Anaerocolumna sp. AGMB13020: one gene and its partner. The protein of the gene in region 2 binds, or shares a complex with, the protein of the main gene of each other region. Links are inferred from orthologs where the notes say so. Each region holds a gene or a part of one and is shown on either strand. Other genes may lie near its edges.

Region 1 (3,261 bases), 330 kb from region 2 along the record:
CATCCTTTAATTTACTTAAAGACGGCATATGCTTTCCATTTGCAATACCGCCGCAGCCAATGATACCAACCTTCACTTTTCTTTCCATCTTAACTTCTCCTTTTTCTTCTTATTTTTATTGCTGTTCTCTTATTCTTGCCCAAGGATGTGTCTGAAAACTGATTACAGTTTTTAGATGCTAAAATAATTATAAACTATAACCATATGGACATTATCTGTCTTATCTGAAATCTGTGCAGCTCATTTCTTATTATTGTTTATTTTCTAAAATATAGCATAAATAATTCGTCCATGATATAATAAATGCATAAAAAAATATCAATTATTTGTCCTCTAAGGAGCTATGATTTGGAACAGAATTATTATATTGAAAAGCGTGATACCTATAATGATCTGCCACTGCAATTCAGCCTTCATATGCAGGTATTGAACGGAACCGGCGAAATGGCCCATGCCCATATGCATGATTACATTGAGATTCTCTATGCCCTCTCGGGAAAGTATCAGATTCTTCTGAACAACAGGGATTATACCTTCAAAGAAGGCGATATGGTTCTGATCAATTCCAACGAAATACATAATGTTTTCTCAGAAAGCGAAGGCTTGAACCAGTATATCTGTATCAAGTTTGAGCCTGAGCTACTCTATACCTCCTGGTCTCTTATTGAGATGAAATATCTGATGCCCTTTATATTAAAGGATTCCTCCCATCAGAAAATATTCACCAGAGAAGAAATAGAAACCACTGTCGTTCCTTCTCTTATCGAAAATATGAACAAGGAATATACCAATGCTGCTTATGGATATGAATTCGCAATCCGGTCAGACCTCTTCCGCTTGTTCTTGTATATTATAAGAAGCTGGCATGTACAGAATATTGATTTAAATATTGGTGTTTCGATCAACAAGGAAATGGAGACTCAGCTCAGAAAGGTCTTTGATTCAATCGACGAGCGGTACAATGAGGATATTACCGCAAAAGAAATGGCAAAATACTGTAATATGAGCTACAGCTATTTTTCCAGAATGTTCAAACGGGTAATGAAGAAAAGTTTCAAGGAATACCTGAACTATGTACGTATTTCCAAAGCAGAAAAACTTCTGATCAATACCAATAATACCATTACAGAAATTGCACTGGAAACAGGCTTTACTACCTCCAGCTATTTTATCAGTCAATTTAGGGCACATAAAAATATCAGTCCCAAGCAATATCGTCTGAACTATAGGAAGCTATAATACTGATATCAGCAAAAAAAGGGCGCTGCTTTACTGGAAATTCAGAAGAATTCTTCTTTGATTCCATTCCTGTGGCAGCGGCCCTTTTTTTAATGCTTATTTCTATGAAGTTATAAATTCCACGTTCTTTTAGAGCTTAGAATCTGTCTTATAGATTCTCTCTAAAAAATTTCTCAATCTCTGTAATCACAGCTTCTTCGTCCTCACCTTCAGCGGTTATGGTTACCTGCGTTCCTTTCGTGATTCCAAGTGCCATTACTGCCATCAGCTTTCTGGCATCGGCAGAAGCTCCCTTGGAAGCTATTAAGACATTGCTCTTAAAATTTTTGACCAGCTTTACCAGCAGACCTGCAGGTCTGGCGTGAATTCCCAGCTCATCTTTTATGGTATATTCAAAATTTTTCATATTACTCCTGTTCTATATCAATGTCAGTAGATCCTGTCCATAGTTAATATTCTTTTCGCTTTCGCTAATAATATCACTGTACTCCTCCATATTTGTTACAATTACCGGAGTAATGACGGAATAACCCGCTTTCTTTATTCCTTCTATATCAAATTCAATAAGTGTCTGTCCTTTTTTAATCTTTTCTCCAATCTTTACCTTCTGCGTGAAGAATTTGCCCTCTAATTTCACGGTATCCGTACCAATATGAATGAGTATTTCCGCACCCAAATCAGACTTTAATCCAATGGCATGACCGGTAGGAAAAAGTGAGAGAACCTCGCCGTCAACTGGTGCAACAAGTTTACCTTCTACAGGAAGAATTGCTACTCCCTTACCAAGTACCTCTGTTGAGAAGGCTTCATCCTCAACCTTTTTAAGCTCCACAATTTCACCTTTCAGAGGGCTTGCGATCACTCCTTTTATACTGGTTTTATGAGCCAGAGCAGTAAGATCTTCTGTTTTATTCTCTTCGTCCTTATAAGTAACAAAGGTGGCCACAAAGGCAATTACAACTGCTACTCCCACGGCTATCAATGCCCATACCATACTGGAAATGTCTTTTGTAGCATTATTGATAAAAGTAGGAATACCAAATACTCCAAGTCCTCCAAAGGTGTAGATCTTCGCTCCGGCAGCTCCAATAATGGCTCCACCTACACCGGCTGCAAAGCAGGAAATGTAAAAGGGTTTCTTCTTTGGTAAGCTGATTCCATAGATTGCCGGCTCTGTTACTCCGAAAACACCGGATATTGCAGCAGGGATACACAGTGCTCTTAATTTCATATTTTTGGTCTTGAATAAAATAGCTGTAACTACTGCTGTCTGAGCAAAGGAAGCAGCAAAATATGGTGCAAGTACAAAATCATAACCAAAATTTGTCAAATTGAGCATCATGATAGGAACAAGTCCCCAGTGAAGACCGAAAATAACCATTACCTGCCAGAATGCACCGACCAGCAAGCCTGCGAACAACGGGCTGAAATCAAAGGCTGCAGAAGTCAGAACACCGATTAAGGAGGTCAGCAGTGAAGCAATTGGTCCTACTACCAGGAAGGTCAGGGGTGTACAGATAATAAGTGTCATCATAGGTACCAGGAAGGTCTTTACCACATCTGGTATGATTTTCTTCCAAAAAGCTTCAACCTTGCTTGCCACCCAAACAGCTAAAATAATTGGTATTACCGTTGAGGCATATCCGCCGGAGGGTATCATTACCGGTATATGAAGGAACGTGGTGTAAACACTGGTTGCAAATTTGGAGCCTTCAAATAACGTGGATACCGGTTCAAAACCTGCAATGTTAATGATGTCACTTGCATATAACAAAGCGGCACCAAGGGCCATACCTACAAATTGGTTTACATTGAACTTTTTAGCAGCTGTGAATCCCAGGAAGATAGGAAGGTAATGGAAAAATCCATCGGCTACCGCATACAGCAAAAGATAGGTTCCACCGGTCTCCGACATCCAGCCAAAATAAGTGAATAAGGCCAGGAGTCCTTTAATCATACCAGTTGCTGCCAGAACACCGAGGGTGGGCTGAAATACTCCTGAAATAATATCGATCAGTGCCG
Region 2 (3,262 bases):
TCAATCCCAGCAATTCTTCCCTGAAAGCTGTATCTTTTTCTTCTTCATAATCTGCTGACTGGATCTTGGCTCCGCTGATATGAAGCAGTATATAAGCCGTTTCTGCAGCCGGTATCAAGAAGTTAAACTCTTTCTCCAGGGATTCTCCAATAAGGCAGGCCAGCTGATAGTCTTCATGATAGAGGAATTCATCCATGGTTCTGGTGTCTGTTTCGATAAGTTCGTTCTCCTTTATTCTCATAATGGCTATGGTTATATGAACCACCAATGAATAATAGGAGCTGTTGGTCAGTCGATTTAATTTACTGTCTCTGATACTTCCAAGGCATAGGACAACCCTCTTAAGTATCTTATAATCTATTAATGGAAACATTCCTTTGTTTTCTTTTTCATAATACTCCCCTAATACGTTCCACTTCTTCTCCCCTATGGCTAACCTTAATTCCTCCGTATCGGGATTCTCATCAATAAAACGCTTCATGGCCAGGCGGTAGTTCTTCTCAGAGCCTGACAGAGCAACGCCATACCCCTGTTTTCTGATTAATGTCAGATCAAATCTTTCAAACCAGTTTTCGATAGCTTCCATATCATTACTTATGGTTGCTTCACTTACACCGAATATATTTCTATAGTAATATAGTTTCTTGGGTTCTCTGTCCCTTAAGACTTCTAATATAAGGCTGTTTCTTCTTTTTTCCTTGTCAATATAATCAATAACTTCCTTTGATTCCAGTTCCTCAAGCAGTCTGTTCTTACTGCTTCTCTCGCCCTCCATCCAGATACCTGTGCCGGCCTTGGTACTTAGGCTTAAGCCATATTTCCGCAAAAAGCCTTCCGTATTATCAAGCTCTCTTTGTACGGTACGCTTGCTTACCTTTACATCCTCCGCCAGTTTTTTGACAGATACGATGCCTTCTTCTCTTAATAGAATCGTAAATAGCTGAATGAGACGCGGAGATAACATCATGCCTCTCCCTCCTTTCTTTCACTAATTTAGAAGACGCGGAAGAGAGGGTTGACAGAACACCTGCAGTGCCTGCAATCCTCTTTTCCGCAAAGATCATATAATCAGACCTTTAGTTCATTTACCAGCATGTCATATTCCGGTGCCGATAAGAAGTTCTTTATTAAGACCAGTCTGGCTCCGGGACAACTGCTGGCCGCACGTTCTCTTAATTCTTCATGTGTTACTACTACCTGGGCATTATCAGGAATGGAGGATACGGAAGCGTGTACTACGTTAATAGAACCAAGTCCTGCGGCGGCAAGTTTCTTACGCAGGATGGTTGCACCCATGGCACTGGAACCCATTCCTGCATCGCAGGCAAATACGATACTTGAAACATCTTTTGCCACTTTTACATCTACCAGACCTTTGGAGGCATTCTTCATCTCACTTACCATTTCTTTTGCAGCCTCTAAGTCTTCTGTCTTACCAAAGATTTTTAATAGCGGTACTGCTGTCACACAGGATACTGCGCAGGCTATAATTACTGACAGGATTACTCCCAGATAACTGTCTTTGGCAGCCATACCAAGAACTGCAATAATACTTCCGGGTGAAGCAGGACCGGTTAGTCCGGCTCCAAAAATATTAAGTGTCAATATACCGCTTGCACCACCTGCGATTGCTGATAAAAGCAAGATAGGATTCATTAGAATGAAAGGAAAATAGATTTCGTGTATTCCGCCTAAGAAATGGATAATGATAGCTCCGGGTGCGGAACTTTTAGCGTTTCCTTTGCCAACCAGACAGTAAGCCAGCAGAATACCAAGTCCGGGACCAGGATTTGCTTCTAATAAAAAGAAGAGTGACTTTCCGGTCTCTGCTGTCTGCTGCAGCCCCATAGGTGTCAGTATTCCATGGTTTACTGCATTATTTAAGAACAGTACTTTGGCAGGCTCAATAAATATACTTACCAATGGAAGAATTCCGTGATCTACAAAAAATCCTACACCGGCCTCCATTACACTGTTTAAGGAGCTTACCACCGGACTGATTCCCAGGTAACCTATCATTGCAAGAATTGCTCCGAAAATACCTACTGAGAAATTATTGATTAACATCTCAAAACCGGCCGGTATCCTGCCTTCTATTAATTTGTCAAATTTTTTGATTATGTATCCCGCTAAGGGACCCATTAACATGGCTCCAAGAAACATTGGTACATCTGCTCCTACAATAACACCCATGGTTGCAATGGCACCCATAACTCCGCCTCTTGTACCGGCAACCGTCTTACCGCCGGTATAAGCAATCAGCAGGGTCAGCAGGTAGGTGGACATAGGACCTACAAGTTCGGCCATTTTTTCATTGGGAAGCCAACCAGTTGGAATGAATAAAGCTGTTATGATACCCCACGCTATAAAAGCCCCAATATTTGGCATAACCATGCCGCTTAGATATCTTCCGACTCTTTGAATTTTCTCTTTCATATCATACCCTCTCTCTTTCAATCATAATGAATAGCACATATGACATATTAAGAACTGATTGGCCAATCTCTTCTTAAGATAGTTTTATTATAAAGTATGGATAGATGATTTATCAACTTTTTAAAAATACCTTTTGTCACTAATCAATAATGACACAGCTGAAAACCAGTGTATTTTAGTTATTTTCACGGATATAGATACAAAAAAAGGTGTAGCCGATGGGAAATATTATACATTTTACCATAGGATACACCTTATGTGATTTTTTTATAAGATTAATTTATTGAGTTGGTGGCAAAAGGGGTTTTTTGCAAGGGGACGGTGAATTGGACAAAGCAGAAAGACTCATGCTTCAATTCCAAGGTATAAGAAGTCCTAATTCTCTGCGTATTTTGTGCTTGCCATAATGTAAAACAGATAACTCGCTTCGCTCAGACAATCTGTTTTACATTATAGCACAAAATACGCAGAGAAAAGGACTTCTAATACCTTTCCATAGGCGCATTCGTTCTTTCTGCTTTGTCCAATTCACCTGAAATCGTATAGAAACATCATATAGAAACAAGGTTTTGATATATGAATCATTTGATTATTCATTCTATTCATTTTTATACAGTTTGTAGTTTGTAGTTTCATTTTGTGTTTTATATCAAGCTATTATATTGTTTCATTACTGTTTAACTTATTGTTTGATTGTTGGTTTTATAATTTTATTATTATTTCATTTATTTTCGTATTCTTACTCAATAAGAAAATCAGTCCTGTATATAGCGAAAGCCCTGACATTCCTGACAAAGAGACAGCCAGCTGCAATTATGACAGACCT

What was found.
Region 1: the proteins of R2R35_RS07690 (region 2) and R2R35_RS09055 are in contact, whole or in part, in an NMR structure (PDB 1J6T), measured with the Escherichia coli proteins. The link is inferred for Anaerocolumna sp. AGMB13020 from one-to-one orthologs.

What each region holds. Positions count from the first base shown.
Region 1 is NZ_CP136910.1:2,283,099-2,286,359, forward strand. Bases 17-2,943 are described here. They hold R2R35_RS09055 (HPr family phosphocarrier protein), read right to left. Parts: upstream 1,646-2,943; coding sequence 1,388-1,645; downstream 17-1,387. Other genes in these bases: R2R35_RS09045 (Gfo/Idh/MocA family protein), read right to left, coding at 17-88; R2R35_RS09050 (AraC family transcriptional regulator), read left to right, coding at 349-1,239; R2R35_RS09060 (beta-glucoside-specific PTS transporter subunit IIABC), read right to left, coding at 1,658-2,943. Also shown: more of R2R35_RS09045, read right to left, coding at 1-16; more of R2R35_RS09060, read right to left, coding at 2,944-3,261.
Region 2 is NZ_CP136910.1:1,956,200-1,959,461, forward strand. What follows is about bases 253-3,180. They hold R2R35_RS07690 (PTS mannitol transporter subunit IICB), read right to left. Parts: upstream 2,437-3,180; coding sequence 1,069-2,436; downstream 253-1,068. Other genes in these bases: R2R35_RS07685 (BglG family transcription antiterminator), read right to left, coding at 253-967. Also shown: more of R2R35_RS07685, read right to left, coding at 1-252; R2R35_RS07695 (DUF1284 domain-containing protein), read right to left, coding at 3,192-3,262. UniProt on the Escherichia coli protein: The phosphoenolpyruvate-dependent sugar phosphotransferase system (sugar PTS), a major carbohydrate active transport system, catalyzes the phosphorylation of incoming sugar substrates concomitantly with their translocation across the cell membrane.